DNA from 3 places in the Streptomyces sp. NPDC041713 genome. Region 2 is predicted to be linked to each of the others. Evidence: riboswitches for the same ligand, from Rfam matches in the RefSeq annotation. Region 2 holds a riboswitch; each other region holds the start of a gene.
The links. A riboswitch is a leader RNA that binds a small molecule or an ion and turns the genes downstream of it on or off. The one in region 2 is predicted to bind S-adenosylmethionine.
Positions count from the first base shown of each region.

Region 1: it holds a riboswitch for S-adenosylmethionine, as region 2 does, so the genes downstream of both, ACZ6CV_RS02880 (aminotransferase class V-fold PLP-dependent enzyme) here and ACZ6CV_RS14580 (hypothetical protein) in region 2, are expected to answer to the same signal.
Region 3: it holds a riboswitch for S-adenosylmethionine, as region 2 does, so the genes downstream of both, thrC (threonine synthase) here and ACZ6CV_RS14580 (hypothetical protein) in region 2, are expected to answer to the same signal.

Region 1 is NZ_JBVIZY010000001.1:669,292-675,251, forward strand. Features, by position in the region: gene qcrB (cytochrome bc1 complex cytochrome b subunit) at 1-1,170, shown strand, start outside; gene trpD (anthranilate phosphoribosyltransferase) at 1,330-2,394, shown strand; SAM riboswitch class IV at 2,479-2,596, shown strand; gene ACZ6CV_RS02880 (aminotransferase class V-fold PLP-dependent enzyme) at 2,761-4,182, shown strand; gene ACZ6CV_RS02885 (Lrp/AsnC family transcriptional regulator) at 4,204-4,485, opposite strand; gene ACZ6CV_RS02890 (rhomboid family intramembrane serine protease) at 4,482-5,213, opposite strand; gene ACZ6CV_RS02895 (hypothetical protein) at 5,394-5,633, shown strand; gene ACZ6CV_RS02900 (NYN domain-containing protein) at 5,668-5,960, shown strand, end outside.
Region 2 is NZ_JBVIZY010000004.1:280,031-285,990, forward strand. Features, by position in the region: gene ACZ6CV_RS14565 (hypothetical protein) at 1-960, shown strand, start outside; gene ACZ6CV_RS14570 (amino acid permease) at 1,019-2,545, shown strand; gene ACZ6CV_RS14575 (SDR family oxidoreductase) at 2,583-3,317, opposite strand; gene ACZ6CV_RS14580 (hypothetical protein) at 3,393-3,746, opposite strand; SAM riboswitch class IV at 3,792-3,901, opposite strand; gene ACZ6CV_RS14585 (radical SAM protein) at 3,977-5,335, opposite strand; gene ACZ6CV_RS14590 (MarR family winged helix-turn-helix transcriptional regulator) at 5,442-5,897, opposite strand; gene ACZ6CV_RS14595 (MFS transporter) at 5,897-5,960, opposite strand, start outside.
Region 3 is NZ_JBVIZY010000005.1:536,890-542,849, reverse strand. Features, by position in the region: gene ACZ6CV_RS18835 (alpha,alpha-trehalose-phosphate synthase (UDP-forming)) at 1-847, opposite strand, end outside; gene ACZ6CV_RS18830 (glucosyl-3-phosphoglycerate synthase) at 892-1,836, opposite strand; SAM riboswitch class I at 1,978-2,134, shown strand; gene thrC (threonine synthase) at 2,152-3,447, shown strand; gene ACZ6CV_RS18820 (MoaD/ThiS family protein) at 3,535-3,810, shown strand; gene ACZ6CV_RS18815 (cold-shock protein) at 4,232-4,435, shown strand; gene groL (chaperonin GroEL) at 4,757-5,960, shown strand, end outside.

The DNA.
Region 1 (5,960 bases), on a different contig from region 2:
GTCCTCGGCATGTTCACCGGCTTCACCGGTTACTCGCTCCCGGACGACCTGCTCTCCGGCACCGGTGTCCGCTTCATGCAGGGCGCCATCCTCGGGGTGCCGATCGTCGGCACGTACCTGTCGATGTTCCTGTTCGGCGGGGAGTTCCCCGGCGGCGACTTCGTGGCCCGGTTCTACTCGGTGCACATCCTGCTGCTGCCGGGCATCATGCTCGGCCTCGTGGTGGCCCACCTGATCCTGGTCTTCTACCACAAGCACACGCAGTACGCGGGCGCCGGCAAGAGCAACAAGAACGTCGTCGGCATGCCGCTGCTGCCGGTCTACATGGCCAAGGCCGGAGGCTTCTTCTTCCTGGTCTTCGGTGTCATCGCGGTCATCGCGGCGATCGCCTCGATCAACCCGATCTGGGCCATCGGCCCCTACCGTCCGGACCAGGTGTCCACCGGCGCCCAGCCCGACTGGTACATGGGCTTCGCCGAGGGTCTGATCCGTGTGATGCCGGGCTGGGAGATCAACCTCTGGGGCCACACGCTGGTCCTCGGCGTGTTCATCCCGCTGGTCGTGGTCTTCCCGCTGGTCCTCGTGGCCATCGCGGTCTACCCGTTCATCGAGTCCTGGGTCACCGGCGACAAGCGCGAGCACCACATCCTGGACCGCCCGCGCAACGCCCCGACCCGTACGGCCTTCGGTGTCGCCTGGCTCACCGCGTACATGGTCATGCTCGTCGGCGGTGGCAACGACCTGTGGGCCACCCACTTCCACCTGTCGCTGAACGCGATCACCTGGTTCGTCCGGATCGCCTTCTTCGTCGGGCCGGTCGTCGCCTTCATCGTCACCAAGCGGATCTGCCTGGGTCTGCAGCGGCGCGACAAGGACAAGGTGCTGCACGGCCGCGAGTCGGGCATCATCAAGCGGCTGCCGCACGGTGAGTTCATCGAGATCCACGAGCCGCTCAGCCAGGACCAGCTGCACACGCTCACCGCGCACGAGCAGTACAAGCCGGTCGAGATCGGCCCGTCGGTCGACGAGAACGGCGTCGAGCGCAAGCTGTCCGGTTCGCAGAAGCTCCGGGCGAAGCTCTCCAAGGGCTACTACGGGGAGAACAACCAGATCCCCAAGCCCACCGCCGAGGAGTACAAGGAGATCACGAGCGGCCACGGCCACCACTGATCCACCCGAGCTCCGAAGCTCCGACCCTCGAGGTCGCCACGGCAAGAGCCCCGTCCAGTGCATGGACGGGGCTCTTCGCCGTCCCGGGGCTGGATAGGGTGGTGACACCCCGGCGTGCCGGGGCGTTTCCCCACCCACCGGACAAGACCAGGAGCAGCCATGAACGCTGTGACCCCCGCAGGAGGCGACACCGCGGCGGCCCGTTCCTGGCCCGACGTGCTGAACGGTCTGCTCGACGGGCGGGACCAGAGCGCCGACGACACCGCGTGGGCGATGGACCGCATCATGCGCGGCGAGGCCACCGACGCGCAGATCGCGGGCTTCGTGGTCGCGCTGCGCGCCAAGGGCGAGACCGTCGCGGAGATCTCCGGTCTGGTACGGGCGATGTACGCGCACGCCAACGTCGTCGAGGTGCCGGGCCCGAGCGTGGACATCGTGGGCACCGGCGGCGACGGCGCCAAGACCGTCAACATCTCCACCATGTCCGCGATCGTCGTCGCGGGAGCCGGCGCCAAGGTCGTCAAGCACGGCAACCGCGCCGCCTCCAGCGCGTCCGGCGCCTCCGACGTCCTGGGCAAGCTCGGCGTCAACCTGGACCTCACGCCCCGGCGGGTCGTCGAGGTCGCCGAGGAGGCCGGCATCACCTTCTGCTTCGCCGTGAAGTTCCACCCCGCGCTGCGCTACGCCGGCGCCGCCCGCAGCCAGCTGGGCATCAGGACGGTCTTCAACCTCCTCGGCCCGCTCACCAACCCGGCGCGGGTGCGGGCCCAGGCGGTCGGGGTCGCCGACCCGCGGATGGCGCCTGTCGTCGCCGGGGTCTTCGCCGAGCGCGGGCACTCCTCGCTCGTCTTCCGCGGCGACGACGGCCTCGACGAGCTGACGACGACGTCGACGTCCCGGGTCTGGATCGTGCGGGACGGCGCCGTGCGCGAGGAGGCCTTCGACCCGCGGGACGCCGGGATCGACCTGGTGCCCGTCGAGGCGCTGCGGGGCGCCGACGCCTCGTACAACGCCGAGGTCGCCCGGCGCCTCCTGGACGGCGAGAGCGGGCCGGTGCGGGACGCGGTGCTGCTGAACTCCGCGGCGGCCCTGGTGGCCCTCACGCCGACCGACGAGCCGCTGGTGGAGCAGATCCGCGCCGGGATGGCCAAGGCGGCGCAGGCGATCGACTCCGGCGCCGCCCAGCGGGTCCTTGAGCGCTGGGTGGCGGCCAGCAACCGCTGAGCGGCCCCCTGTGTGACGCAAGGCGCAGTCCGGATTTTGGACTGCGCCTTGCGCGCCGAAGATCGTATGGCAGGATGCTGCACAGGTCATGAGTGACAGCGACTACGGCCCCGGCCCGCTGTCCGGCAACCCTCCGTCCGTGGCGGGGTGCCCCGGGTGAAGACCAGGTCGTACGCAGCAAGGCGTATGGCAAGCGCGGACCCCTGCAAACCCTGGGGTCCTGGTCCTCAAGGGAGCAGTCTCGTGAGCAAGCGAATGTGACAGGGCTTTCACGCCCCGCCTCCGCACACCCTTTTTCACCCTTCTCCCGCGCCGTCGACATCGCTCCGGCGCGGTGAATTCGCCTGCCTCTCACGGGAGTTCGCCATGTCTGTTTCCGCCGTTGCCGTCGACGCCTCCGTCTGTGCCCCGCTGGCCGTGCTCGGCCGGGACGTCACCGTTCCGCTGGTCACCGGCGGCGAGGTGACGTACGCCGCGCTCGACTACGCGGCGAGCGCGCCGGCCCTGCAGCGGGTCTGGGACGACGTGGCCGCGTACGCGCCGTACTACGGAAGCGTGCACCGCGGCGCCGGCTACCTCTCGCAGCTCTCCACCGACCTCTTCGAGAACTCCCGTGCGACCGTCGCCGACTTCCTCGGCTGCCGCGAGGGGGACCAGGTCGTCTTCACCCGCTCCACCACCGACTCGCTGAACCTGCTGGCCGCCGCCCTGCCCGCCGGCTGCGAGGTCTTCGTCTTCGAGACCGAGCACCACGCCTCGCTGCTGCCGTGGCGGGACGCCCGCGTCACCTACCTCGACGCGCCGCGCACCCCCGACGAGGCCGTGCACACCCTGGAGCGCGCCCTCGCCGACCGCGATCCTTCCCCAAGCTCTCAGCTCCGTTCGAGCAGGGGAGGCCCCAATGGCCCCGCCCTGGTCTGTGTGACCGGCGCCTCCAACGTCACCGGCGAGATCTGGCCGGTGCGCGAGCTGGCCGCCGCGGCCCACGCGCACGGCGCCCGCATCGTCCTCGATGCCGCGCAGCTCGCGCCGCACCACCCGGTCTCCATCGACGAGTTGGACGTGGACTGGGTCGCCTTCTCCGGTCACAAGCTGTACGCGCCGTTCGGCTCGGGCGTCCTCGCGGGCCGCTCCGACTGGCTGCGCGCCGCCGAGCCCTACCTCGCGGGCGGCGGCGCCTCGCGGAAGGTGGCGCGACGCCCCAAGGAGGCGGGCGGCGGCGTGGACGTGGAGTGGCACGACAGCGCGGCCCGGCACGAGGCCGGCTCGCCCAACGTCATCGGCGTCTACTCGATCGCCTCCGCCTGCAAGGCGCTCACCGAGGCGGGCTTCGACGAGCTGGTCGCCCGTGAGCAGTACCTGATCGCGAAGGTGCGCGAGGGCCTCGCCGAGGTGCCGCAGGTGCGGGTGCTCTCGCTCTTCGGGGACGACGCGCCGCGTGTGGGCGTCATCTCCTTCGTCGTGGACGGCTGGAACAGCTCGCACTTCGCCGCCGCGCTCTCCGCGGAGTACGGGATCGGCGTACGGGACGGCCTGTTCTGCGCCCACCCGCTGGTGCGCACCCTGCTCGGCGGCGCGCCCGACGAGCCCGGCGAGTGCGGCGCCCCCGAGGCCGCGCCCGGCGAGAAGTCGCTGAACGCCATCCGGGTGAGCTTCGGCGCGGGCACCCCCGACGAGCACGTCGAGCGGTTCGTGCGCGCGGTCAAGGAGCTGGTGGCGGACGGCGCCCGGTGGAACTACCGCACCGAGGACGGGCGTTGCGTGCCGGACACCGGCGCGGCCGCCTGACCGGACGGGCCTGGACGGCGCCTAGGAGTCGAGGCCGATCGCGAACGCGGCCTCCAGGTCGTGCTGGGAGTACGTGCGGAACGCCACGTGCGTGTCGGTCCCCTCGACACCGGGGATCTTGCTGATCCGGCCGGGGATGACGTCGGCGAGGTCGTCGTGGCGCGGCACCCGCACCATCGCGATGAGGTCGTAGGTGCCGGTGACGGAGAAGACCTCGCTCACGGAGTCGAGGGCGGCGATCGACTCGGCGATCTCCGGGATCCGGTCCACGCTGGTCTTGATGAGCACGATCGCGGTGATCACGGCTTGCAGTCTCCCTCGGTGGCCGGTGCGGTGGCCCTCACTCTAGTCGTCCACACCCGCCACCCCCACGCGCAGACGAAGCCCAGCGAGAAGCCCACCAGGTGCGCCAGATAAGCGACCCCCGTCCCCTTGCCGTCCTGCCCGGCGGCCAGCCACTGCAGCGTCACCCAGAACGGCAGCACCACCCACGCCGGGAAGCGCAGCGGCAGAAAGAAGAGGAACGGGAAGAGGCTGGTGACGCGCGCCCTGGGGAAGAGATACAGGCAGGCACCGAGGACGGCGGAGATCGCGCCGGAGGCTCCCACGAGCGTCTGGTCGGAGCCCGCGTGCGCGGCGGCGTAGGCGAGCAGGGCGAGGTAACCGCAGCAGAGGTAGAAGCACGCGTACAGGAGGTGGCCCATGCGTTCCTCGACCATGACGCCGAACACGTACAGGAAGAGCATGTTCCCGAGCAGATGAAGCCAGCTTCCGTGCACGAAGAGGGCGGTGAACGGGCCGAGCGCGGCGCGCGGGGCACCGCTGAACAGTTCGACGGGTACCACCCCCCACTGCTCGAAGTAGGCCTGCTGGGCGCCGATCAGCTCGTCGCCCCGGCCGTAGGAGGGGTTGAACCCGGACACCGGTGAGATCAGGAAGACCACGCAGCAGACGGCGATCAGTCCGTACGTCACCGGGGCGGTCCGTGCCCCCAGCAGCCGGCCCGCCTTCGCACTCCATGTTCGGATCATGGGCAAAGCATGACGTAACGGGCGCTACCTGCCCAGGCCGCCATGCCGCTCCGCGGCCCGCAGCGTCGCGCCCCTTACAGGCCTTAGGGTTACGGGCAATACGCACGAGGAAACCTGCGTAGACCCCTCGGTCGCCGAAGACGTCGCCGGACAAGTCACCGAAGAAAGCGAACAGCCACGATGACGGTTCCCCTGCCGACCGCCACCACCCGGTGGCGCTGCACGCTCTGCGGCAATCTCACGCGTTTCGATGTGACCCGCAGCTCGAAGGTCGTCGAGTATGTCCATCTCGACCTGGCCGGAGAGTCGAACGTCGAGGAACGCGAGGTGGTCAGTGAGACCATCGAGTCCGTGCGCTGCCGCTGGTGCAACGCCGTGGATCAGGTCGAACTCGTGGACAGGCCGGGCACCGACTCCTGAGGGAGCGGGGCCCGCACAGCTAGTGGGGTGACGGATGGTGGAGAGCTCAGGCGGGGAGCCGGACGACGGCACCGCTGAGGTGCTCGACCGTCCGCTGCCCGACGGGGTGCGGCGGCGGGTCGTCCACATCGTCTCGGACGGCTTCGGCGGGCTGACCCTGGCGGAACTGCCCGCCCAGCTGCGCCAGTACGCCCGCTTCACGCCGACCCGGCGCGCGAAGTTCGCGGGCAACGCCATGGCGGCGGCGCTGGAGCACGACACGCTCTTCCGCCAGCGCATCGGCGAACGCCTCAGGGAGGCGCAGCCCGAGCTCGCCGCCGCCCTGGA
Region 2 (5,960 bases):
CCGGCAGGCCACGACGAAGCGCTGCGCGCGGTGCTCCAGGACCTCAGGACCGGTCGCTGGGTCTCCACGCGCAACCTGCTGACCGAGACACCCGACTGGGGGTTGTGGACGCAACGCACACAGGTCCTCGGCGCCGCCGTCGCCGGTTCCGACGTGGTGCGGGCCTGGCGTGCCGAGGAGCCGCACAGCGCGTCGGCCGCGGTGCTGCACGCCCGTGTCCTGGTGGAGCGTGCCCTGCGCGCGCACCGCACGGGGCACCACAAGACCAACGACCTGTGGCGCGAGGCCGTCGCCGCGTGCGGCGACGCGTCCGCCCTGTCGCCCGAGGACCCGGTTCCGTGGATCTGCCTGCTCGCCCTGGCCCAGCTCGACGTGGGCCAGCGGTGGGACGAGCACCGGGCGGCGCCGCCTGAGCCGATGCTCTTCCCCGGCCCCTGGCAGCTGCTCGCCGAGGCCGACAAGCGGGATCCGGGCAACCGCGAGGCGTACCACCGGATGCTGCAGTTCGTGTACGGGCGCCGCACGGGAGGCCCCCTCACCGAGGCGTACAACTTCGTGCAGTGGGCGTCGGCCGCCGCGCCCGCGGGATCAGCGCTGCACCTGCTGCCGCTCTACGTGCGCGTCGAGCGGTACCGCCGCGAGTCCGGCCAGGAGCAGGCCCTCGACCTGCACTGGATATCCGAGGACGCCACCCGCTCCGCGCTGCTCGCCCTGCAGCTGTGGTTCGACCACACGACGCCCTCCGCGACCTCGCTGCTCGACCTCAACTACCTCGCCCACGCCTTGTGGGGCGCGCACCAGTTCCACGACGCCTCACGGGTCTTCCAGGCCCTCGACCCGTTCTTCACCACGGTCCCGTGGGCGTACCGCACCCACTCCCCCGGCGACGCCGACGCCGCCGCCGAGGTCTTCGTCCAGGCCCGCGCCCGCTGCTTCAGCGCGTCCCGCGGCCCCGGCTAGCCCGCCCACCCGTCCCTTCTCCCCGCGCTCCCCCGCCGCTCCCCCCGGAGGTCCCACCGTGTCCCGCACCACCTGGTCGTCGAGCACCGTCCCAGCGCCACGCCAGGACGAGGAACAACGCCTGAGAGAACTCGGCTACCAGCCCGTCCTGGCCCGCCGCATGGGCGGCTTCGGCAACTTCGCCATCAGCTTCTCGGTCATCTCCATCCTGTCCGGCTGCATGACGCTGTACGGCTTCGGCATGAACACCGGCGGCCCCGCCGTGATGCTCTGGGGCTGGGCGGGCGTCGGCCTGTTCGTGCTCTGCGTCGGCATGGCGCTCGCCGAGGTCACCAGCGCGTACCCGACGTCGGGCGCCCTGTACTACATGGCCGACCGGCTCGGCGGACGCCGGTGGGGCTGGTACACGGGGTGGCTGAACCTGCTCGGGCTGCTCGGCGCGATAGCGGGCATCGACTACGGCGCCGCGCTGTTCACCGGCGCGTTCCTGAACCTGAAGTTCGGCTTCACGCCGACCCCCGAGAAGACCTTCCTGATCTTCCTGTGCATCCTGCTCCTGCACGCCGTCCTGAACCTGTTCAACGTGCGGCTGGTCAGCCTGCTCAACTCGATCAGCGTGTGGTGGCACGTGGCCGGAGTCGCCGTGATCGTCGGCGTCCTCCTGATCGTGCCGGACCACCACCAGTCGGCGTCGTCCGTCTTCGGCACGTTCGTGAACGACACGGGCTGGGACAACCCGCTCTACGTGACGGCGATCGGCCTGCTCCTCGCCCAGTACACGTTCTGCGGATACGACGCGTCCGCGCACCTGTCGGAGGAGACCTCCAACGCCTCGGTCACCGCGGCACGCGGCATCGTGCGCGCCATCTGGGCGTCCTGGATCGCCGGCTTCGTCCTGCTCGCCGGGCTGAGCTTCGCCATCCAGGACTACGTGGGCGCCCAGAACAGCTCGACCGGGGTGCCGCCCGCGCAGATCATGATCGACGCGATCGGCGAGTCCGGCGCGACGGCGCTGCTGCTCATCGTCATCGTGGCGCAGCTGTTCTGCGGCAACGCGGAGACCGCCGCGGCCAGCCGCATGGTGTTCGCGTTCAGCCGCGACAACGCGCTGCCCGGCTCGGCGATCTGGCGCAAGGTCAGCTCCCGCACCCAGGTGCCGGTGCCCGCCGTGTGGCTGTCGGTGGGGCTCGCCGCGGTCATCGCGCTGCCCTCCCTGTACTCGACGACCGCGTACACGGCGGTGACCGCCATCAACGTCATCGGCATCACGCCCGCGTACGCCATCCCGATCTACCTGCGCCTTCGCGCGGGCGACCGCTTCCAGCCGGGGCCGTGGAACCTCGGCCGCTGGAGCAAGCCGGTCGGCTGGATCGCGGTGGTCTGGGTGCTGTTCGTGACGGTGCTGTTCTGCCTGCCGCAGGTCTCCCCGGTGACCGTCGACTCGATGAACTACGCGTCGATCGCACTCGCCGCGGTGCTGCTTCTGGCCACCGTGTGGTGGTTCGTGGCGCGCCGCTCCTACAGCACGCCGCAGGCGTACGGTTCGGACCGCGAGCAGGCCGAGGTCGCGGAGAACATCGTCTGAGTCACGGTCACGGCCCGAGCCCGCTCCGCGGACGGCGTCAGCGACCGCCTGCCACCCGCACGATCGTGCCGGTCGCGTACGAGGCGTCGTCGGAGAGCAGCCAGCTGACGGCCGCCGCGATCTCCGACGGCCGGCCCGAGCGCCCCAGGGGGATGCCCGCGGCGAGCTTCGCGGGGCGCTCGGGGTCGGCGTGGAACTCGGTCCAGATCACGCCGGGGGCCACGGCGTTGACGCGGATGCCGTCGCCCGCGACCTCCTTGGAGAGGCCGACCGTCAGCGTGTCGACGGCGCCCTTGGCCGCCGCGTAGTGGACGTACTCGCCGGGGGCGCCGAGGGTGGCCGCCGCGGACGAGACGTTCACGATCGCGCCGCCGCCGTTCGCGGTCAGGTCCCGCACCGCGCGCCGGGCGCAGAGCAGATAGCCGAGGACGTTCACTTCGAGCGCCCGGCGCATGCCCTCGGCGTCGGCCTCCGCGAGGGGGCCGACGGGGCCGCTCACGCCGGCGTTGTTGACCAGACCGGTGACCGGGCCGAGTTCGGCGGCGGCGGTGTCGAAGAGGCGGTCGACGTCGGCCTCGTCGGCGGTGTCGACCTGGACGGTGACGCAGCGGCGGCCGGCCGCGCGGACCGCGTCGGCGGCCTCTTCGGCGGCCGCCTCGTCGGAGCGGTAGCCGATGACGACGTCGTGGCCGTCCTCGGCGAGACGGGCGCTGACGGCCGCGCCGATACCGCGGCTGCCGCCGGTGACGACGGTGACGGGGTGGTGCTGCACGGGGGACCTCCGGCTCTGGGTGGCTGACTGTCGCGCCGCCCGGACCCGGGGGTCGCCCGCGTCCGGATCACGCCGTCATCCTACGAAGCGGTGATCTTGACCGGTGGGCAGGGCGGGACGGCCGGTGGGCAGGTCCGCATCGAGCGGGATCAGGGTGGCGCGGCCGGTGCCGTGCCGCAGCCGCAGCAGATTGCGGCCGGGCTCCCACTGGACGACGCCGTGGTGGGCGCGCAGCTGGGCCCGCAGCCGTTCCGGGTCGGAAGTGCGGAGCGCGGCGGGGGCGCCCAGGGTGGGGCCGAGGAGGTGGAGCGGGATCAGGCCGTCGTCGCGTACGTCGTACGAGGAGAGCAGTACGTCGACCTGCTCGGCGGGCTCGTCGTGCGCGGCGTCGTCGGCCGCGAGGGTGGGAGTGGCGTGCTGGTGCGTCATGGTGCGCCTCCGGAGTCGTGGACCCCGGGTGTCGCCGACCCCGGTGATCCGCCGTTCCCCGTGCACGTCGCACGGGGCGGGTCGTCACCCGGGGCACCCGCGACGGAGCGGGGTGCCGTCCAGCGAGCCGGGGCTTGGCGCTGGAACTCGTGACCCGCACCGACCGTAACACGGTGTCCCGGAGGCCTGCCCGGGGTTTCTCACGCCCCGGGCAGGCGTCCGGGCGGGGCCTACGGTGCCTCGGCCGGGACGACCGCGTCCTCCGGGGCGGCCGCCTCGGCGGGCAGGCTGTCCATGAACGAGCTGACCGAGAAGACTGCGTTGCCGGGGCCCGCGGGGCCGTAACCGGGGGGCGACGACAGGCCGTTGGCCTCCATCGTGGCGCGGTAGGCCTCCAGGAGCCGCACGTGGTACTCCAGCGGGGCGCCCTGCGGGTTCGCCTTGCCGAGCGGCGTCGTGGGCTCGGGGCACCACGTGGTGAAGCGGGGCGTGATGCCGCGCGACATGAAGTACTGCAGGCCCTCGACGGTGGAGTCGATGGCCTCGTCGACCGTCTTGAAGCCGAACGGCTCGGCCATCTCCACGCCCGCGACGAAGTTGGGGATGACGTTGCGCGGCCCGAACACCTCGGCGGAGTCCAGGATGCGGCGGTGCCACTCGTCACGGCCGACGTAGCGCTCCTTGCCGGGGCAGTACCGCTCGAAGAGGTAGGGGTCCCACACCTCGTAGTTGGGGTGGTAGATCCGCACGCCGTAGTCGTGGAAGCGCTGCACGTCCGCCTTGGGCAGCGCCTGGGCGACGACCTTGCCGATCCAGCGGCCCGGGAAGCGCTCCTCGATGGCCTTCGCGTACTGGCCGTAGAAGTCGGCCTCGTCCTTGCCCTGGAGCTGTGTGGTGATGGCGCCGCCGGTGAGCGTGTACGCGGTGGACGACTTGTTCGTGTCGTACTTGTCGATGATGGCGAGGGCTTCGAGGACCTCGTCCATCGGCTTCACGCCCGTGTAGGGGCGGCCGGCCGCCTTCTGCTGGCGCCAGTTGTGGTTGATGTCGCAGTACTGGCACTCCTCCTTGGCGCCGAAGTACTGGCAGACCCGGAAGACCGTCAGGTAGATGAGGTAGCCCCACTGGATGGTGGGCGCCACCTCCATCACCGACTTGCCGTTCTCCAGCGTGTGCCGGTAGTAGTCCGGCATCGGCGGCAGGCCGACGTCGGAGATCCGGGCGCCGTCCAGGTACAGGCCGAGGACGCCGTGGTCGTCGGCGGCCACGCGGTAGGGCGAGGACGGGTTCACGCGGACCGAGACGACGGTGCGGCGCAGCTCGTAGGGGCCGCCGGTGAGGACGATCTCCTCGGGCGGTCGGCGCAGGGCCGCGGCGCCCAGTTCGGGGAGCGTGCCGTGGTCGAAGGAGAAGATGAAGTACGACTTCGGCTTGACCTCGCCGCCTTCGTTGTCGCTCAGCGCCGACTCGTCGAAGGCGATGCCGCCGCGCAGCAGATCCTCCTTGATGACGGCTTCCCGCGGCACGTGCGGGAACCGCTCCATGAGTGACTCGATGAGCTCGGTACGGCTCTCGCTGCGGCTTGGCATGGGCCGGGCACCTCGGATCTTGTCGGTCGATCTGTCCCGTCCACGCTAATACCCGGCCGATCCGTTCGGGACCGGGCTCCGGTCGTAGGGCGGTCGCACCGCGCGGCTATGCTTTCAAGAGTTTCGCCAGAACGCGGTCGAGCGCCTCGATGTCCTCGTCCGGCAGCTCCAGGAGCGCGTCGGGCGGTGTGGTGAGGATCGCGGTGGCGCGGGCGGCCGCGGCCCGGCCCTCCTCGGTGAGGTGGACCAGTTTGGACCGGCGGTCGTCGGGGTTGGTGATGCGTTCGGCGAGGCCGCGGCGGACCAGGTCGTCGACGATGACGCTGGTGTAGGGCGGGTCGCTGCCCAGCCGCACGGTCAGGTCCCGCAGCGTGATCGGGTCGCCGGTGAGGCGGCGCAGCGCCCTGATGCGGCTGAAGCTCATGCCGAGGCTATCGGCCACCGCCTTGCGCCGGTTGTGCCGGTCGAGCACCAGCGTGTTCAGGCCCTGCCAGACCCGGGTCGCCGTCCTGAGGGCCGCGTCGTCGGCCGCCTGCGGCTCGGTGTCGTGTGCGCGCTCCATCAGGCCTTCACTGTCTCCTTCGTCCCCTCCGCGTCCTCGGCGGCGAGCGTCCGCGCGGTGCGC
Region 3 (5,960 bases), on a different contig from region 2:
CGATCAGCTTCCGGTCCTCCCCGTCCTGCGTACCCGCCTGCTCGCGCAGCGTCCGCATCCGCTCCTCGACGTCGTCCCGGCGCGAGCGCTCCCGCAGGAAGTCCGCGTCGGCACCGAGCCCGTGCACCCCGATCCGGGTGCCCGAGGTCCCGCCGACGACCCGCACACAGCAGTCCGTGAACGCGTCCGCCCACCGCCCGGTGAGGAACCCCAGCCGGTCGGCGCCCAGCATCCCGCGCAGCACCTGCTCGGCCACGTCGTCCGGCAGCATCCGGAAGTAGTCGGCGGGCGCCCACGGCGTGTGCGAGAAGTGGCCGATCCGCACGTCGTCCCGGAGCTCGCGGAGCATCCCCGGCACCAGCGTCAGGTGGTAGTCCTGCACCAGGACCGCCGCGCCCGGCGCCGCCTCGGCCGCCAGCGCCTCGGCGAAGGCCCGGTTGTACGTCTCGTACGCCGCCCACTGCGCGCGGAACTCCGGCCCGAAGGCCGGCTCCAGCGGCGTCTGGTAGAGCATGTGGTGGACGAACCACAGCACCGAGTTGGCGATGCCGTTGTACGCGTCCGCGTGGACGTCCGCGTCGATGTCCAGCATCCGTACGCCCGGCTCGCCCACACCCCGCCGCACCGCCTCGCGGTCGCCGTCGCCGAGCGCCGCGCACACCCACAGCGCGTCCGCGTCGTCACCGATGGCGCTGAGCCCGGAGACCAGCCCGCCGCCACCGCGTTTCGCGGTCAGCTCCCCGTCCTCACCCACGGTGTACGAGACGGGGCCGCGGTTGGACGCGACGAGTACCTGCGCTGCTGCCGACGATTGCGCTGCTGCTGACGATGCGGACTCGGAGACCATGTGGCACAACGTAGCCCGTCCCGGCCCCGGGCAAACGTACGCCTTTACGCCACGCGACGGTGCGCGTACTCGGCGATGCCCGTCATCGGAGGGCGCTCCTCCGTGTCGACCGGATACGTGCGCGGCACGAACCCGTCCGCCCCCCGCTCGAACTGCGTCAGCTCCGGCCGGACGAGATGGCCGCGCGCCAGCCGCAGCTGCGCCGTCCGGTAGATCGCCGCCGCCATCCGCCCGAGCGCCTGCCCGTCCTGGTGCCGGTGCCTGCGCACCCCCACGTCCACCTGCGCCAGCGCGTCCAGACCCACCGTGTGCAGCGCGTCGACGAGCAGCCCCAGCTCCACGCCGTACCCCACGGGGAACGGCAGCCGCTCCAGGAGCGACCTGCGGGCCGCGTACTCGCCGCCCAGCGGCTGGACGAACCCCGCGAGCAGCGGCCAGTGCATGTTCAGGAGCGGGCGCGCCATCAGCTCCGTCACCCGGCCGCCCTGCCCCGCGGCCGACCCCAGCGGCCGGTCGTACATCGCCTTCACGAACGCCACGTCCGGGTCGGTGAGCAGCGGGCCCACGATGCCCGAGACGAAGTCCGCGGAGAACTCCCGCAGATCCGCGTCGACGAACGCCACGACGTCGCCGCCCGTCACCAGGAGCGAGCGCCACAGCACCTCGCCCTTGCCCGGCACCGGCGCCAGGCGCGGCAGGATCTCGTCCCGGTGCACGACCCTGGCGCCGGCCGCCGCGGCGACCTCCGCCGTACGGTCCGAGGAGCCGGAGTCGATCACCACGAGCTCGTCGACCAGCGGCACCCGCTCCATGAGTTCCCGGCGGATCTCGGCGACGATCTGGCCGACCGTGTTCTCCTCGTCGAGCGCGGGCAGCACGACGCTCACCGTGGTGCCCGACGCCCGCTTGGCGGCGGTCAGCAGCTCCGGCGGGCGGTCGGCGACAGACCAGGAACGCCTGCTCAGCCAGTGCTCGACCTCTTCCAGCACGGTCGCGGTCCTCCCATATGTGATCCATCTCGCGGTTCGGACGACTATCTCAAGGGTCCGGGGCTTCGGTTACAGTCTTGAACAACGCCGGTGACCATCGCATGTCGGGGTCATCGCCGCCTGAGATCAACAATCGAATACCGCTCATCCAGAGGGGCAGAGGGATACGGCCCGTTGAAGCCCCGGCAACCCTCCAGCCGGTCTCGTACGCGATCAAGTGATCAGCGCCGCGAGGCTCCCGGCTAGGGAAGGTGCCAAATCCGTCTCGCGGCGAGATGCGTCGCGAGGAAGATGAGGAGAAAGGGCCTCGCCTCCATGGCTGTGCAGACTGTCGCCACCGAGAACACCACCACCTCCGTAGACCTCGGCCCCGCATCGGGACTCTCCTGCCGGGAGTGCGGCACCACCTTCCCGCTCGGCCCGATCTTCGCCTGCGCCGAGTGTTTCGGCCCCCTCGAAGTCGCGTACGACCTGCCCCTCGGCGACCCGGAGTCCCTGCGCAAGCAGATCGAGGCGGGCCCCGCCAACATCTGGCGCTACGCCCCGCTGCTGCCCGTCCCCGCCGACGTGGCCGACAAGCCGAACCTGAACCCCGGCTGGACCAAGCTCGTCAAGGCCGACAACCTCGCCGCCGAACTCGGCGTCCAACAGGGCAAGTTGTTCGTCAAGGACGACTCCGGCAACCCCACGCACTCCTTCAAGGACCGCGTCGTCGCGCAGGCCCTCGAAGCGGCGCGCGCCTTCGGCTTCACCACCCTCTCCTGCTCCTCCACCGGCAACCTCGCGGGCGCCGTCGGCGCCGCCGCCGCCCGCGCCGGCTTCCGCTCCTGCGTGTTCATCCCGCACGACCTGGAGCAGGGCAAGGTCGTCATGGCCGCGGTCTACGGCGGCGAGCTCGTCGGCATCGAGGGCAACTACGACGACGTGAACCGCTTCTGCTCCGAGCTCATCGGCGACCCGCTGGGCGAGGGCTGGGGCTTCGTCAACGTCAACCTGCGGCCGTACTACGGCGAGGGCTCCAAGACCCTCGCGTACGAGATCTGCGAGCAGCTGGGGTGGGTCATCCCCGACCAGCTGGTCATCCCGATCGCCTCCGGCTCGCAGCTCACGAAGATCGACAAGGGGCTGAAGGAGCTCATCGCGCTGGGCCTCGTCGAGGACAAGCCCTACAAGATCTTCGGTGCGCAGGCGGAGGGGTGCTCCCCGGTGTCGGCGGCCTTCAAGGCCGGCCAGGACGTGGTCCGCCCGCAGAAGCCGAACACCATCGCCAAGTCGCTGGCCATCGGCAACCCGGCCGACGGGCCGTACGTGCTCGACATCGCGCGGCGTACGGGGGGTGCGGTGGAGGACGTCGACGACGAGCAGGTCGTCGAGGCGATCGAGCTGCTCGCCCGGAGTGAGGGGATCTTCGCGGAGACCGCGGGCGGGGTGACGGTGGGCGTCACGAAGAAGCTCGTCGAGGCGGGGCTCATCGATCCGTCGCTCACCACGGTGGTGTTGAACACCGGGGACGGGCTCAAGACGCTCGACGCTGTCGCCGAGAGGTCTCAGGCGACCGCCACGATCAAGCCGAACCTCGACGCGTTTCGCTCCGCGGGTCTGGCCGGCTGACCTTCTCCTTTCCCTGCGGGCCGGATGTGGCTGGTCGCGCAGTTCGCCGCGCCCCTGACGGGGCCCGTAATCCCTGAGGTGAAACCCATGAGCGTCAACGTCCGTATCCCCACCATTCTGCGTACCTACACCGGCGGCAAGGCCGAGGTCGCCGCCGAGGGGGCGAACCTCGGGGAGGTCATCGCCGACCTGGAGAAGAACCACACCGGCATCGCCGCCCGCGTCCTGGACGATCAGGGCAAGCTGCGCCGGTTCGTGAACGTGTACGTCAACGACGACGACGTCCGGTTCGAGCAGGGCCTGGAGACCGCCACCCCGGACGGTGCGGGCGTCTCGATCATTCCGGCCGTCGCCGGCGGCTGATCCTTTTCCGCAAGAACCCTGCTTAACCCGAATTGCCCTCTCCGTCGGAGAAACGGAGGGGGCAATTCTGCATGGTTGAGCGCGGTACAGTTGGGAAGTGTGCTTCGCCGTTTGTGCCGAGCGCATATACGAAGTCGACCCGGAGTCGACAAGAAGCAGCCAATGCGCGCCGCCCATTTGAGCCTCATGTGGCTTTTGCCCGGCCCGACTTGCCCTGAATTCCGGCAAATTCTCCGCATATTTCCGATCGCGCGTGCCCAGAATTCTCGTCCGATTGACCTGTTGCAGACGGCAGTTGGACAGATACATTCAGCGGCGGTCGACGCGTTCCGGCGCACACCCCCAATCAGTGGGGGGTGAGGTCTGACCCGGGTCCGCGAAGTGCGGTCCTGTGCAAGGGCCAGTAATAGGGGAGTTAGGCATGGCTCAGGGCACCGTCAAGTGGTTCAACGCGGAGAAGGGGTACGGCTTCATCGCGGTCGACGGTGGTGCGGATGTTTTCGTCCACTACAGCGCGATCCAGATGGACGGGTACCGCACCCTTGAAGAAGGTCAGCGAGTCGAATTCGAGATCTCGCAGGGCCAGAAGGGTCCGCAGGCGGACATGGTCAAGCTCGCCGTCTAGCTCGGCGCGATCGACCACCGAAGCAAGTATCACGAGGGGCCCGTATCCCGTCAGGGGTACGGGCCCCTCGTGCGCGCGGGGTACGCGCGCCGCGCGCCGGGGACTGTCCGGGATCCTCAAGAGGCGCTTGCACTCGACGGGGGCGAGTGCTAATCATTGGGCTTAGCACTCTCCGAGTGAGAGTGACAGAACTTGGATCGGGTCGGTGAGGCCCGCAGGCCGGGTGGGGCAAGGAACCACAAGGGCTGCAGGCCGTCCGTCGCGGGCGCAGGCGCGATCCGTTTGCTTGCATTTCCACCCCGTCCGGGAGGACCACTTCACATGGCCAAGATCATCGCGTTCGACGAGGAGGCACGGCGCGGCCTCGAGCGCGGCATGAACCAGCTCGCCGACGCCGTCAAGGTGACCCTGGGCCCCAAGGGTCGCAACGTCGTCCTCGAGAAGAAGTGGGGCGCCCCCACGATCACCAACGATGGTGTCTCCATCGCCAAGGAGATCGAGCTCGAGGACCCGTACGAGAAGATCGGCGCCGAGCTGGTCAAGGAGGTCGCGAAGAAGACGGACGACGTCGCCGGTGACGGCACGACGACCGCGACCGTCCTGGCCCAGGCCCTGGTGCGCGAGGGTCTGCGCAACGTGGCCGCCGGTGCCAACCCGATGGCCCTCAAGCGCGGCATCGAGAAGGCCGTCGAGGCCGTCTCCGGCGCCCTGCTCGAGCAGGCCAAGGACGTGGAGACCAAGGAGCAGATCGCTTCGACCGCCTCCATCTCCGCCGCCGACACCCAGATCGGCGAGCTCATCGCCGAGGCGATGGACAAGGTCGGCAAGGAAGGCGTCATCACCGTCGAGGAGTCGCAGACCTTCGGTCTGGAGCTCGAGCTCACCGAGGGCATGCGCTTCGACAAGGGCTACATCTCGGCGTACTTCGCCACCGACATGGAGCGTATGGAGGCGTCGCTCGACGACCCGTACATCCTGATCGTCAACTCGAAGATCTCGAACGTGAAGGACCTCCTTCCGCTCCTCGAGAAGGTCATGCAGTCCGGCAAGCCGCTGCTGATCATCGCCGAGGACGTCGAGGGCGAGGCCCTGTCGACCCTGGTCGTCAACAAGATCCGTGGCACCTTCAAGTCCGTCGCCGTCAAGGCCCCGGGCTTCGGTGACCGCCGCAAGGCCATGCTCGGCGACATCGCCATCCTCACCGGTGGCACCGTCATCTCCGAGGAGGTCGGCCTCAAGCTGGAGAACGCCGGTCTCGACCTGCTCGGCCGCGCCCGCAAGGTCGTCATCACCAAGGACGAGACGACGATCGTCGACGGCTCCGGTGAGAGCGACCAGGTCCAGGGTCGCGTCAACCAGATCCGCGCCGAGATCGAGAACAGCGACTCGGACTACGACCGCGAGAAGCTCCAGGAGCGCCTGGCGAAGCTCGCGGGCGGCGTGGCCGTCATCAAGGCCGGTGCCGCGACCGAGGTCGAGCTCAAGGAGCGCAAGCACCGCATCGAGGACGCCGTCCGCAACGCGA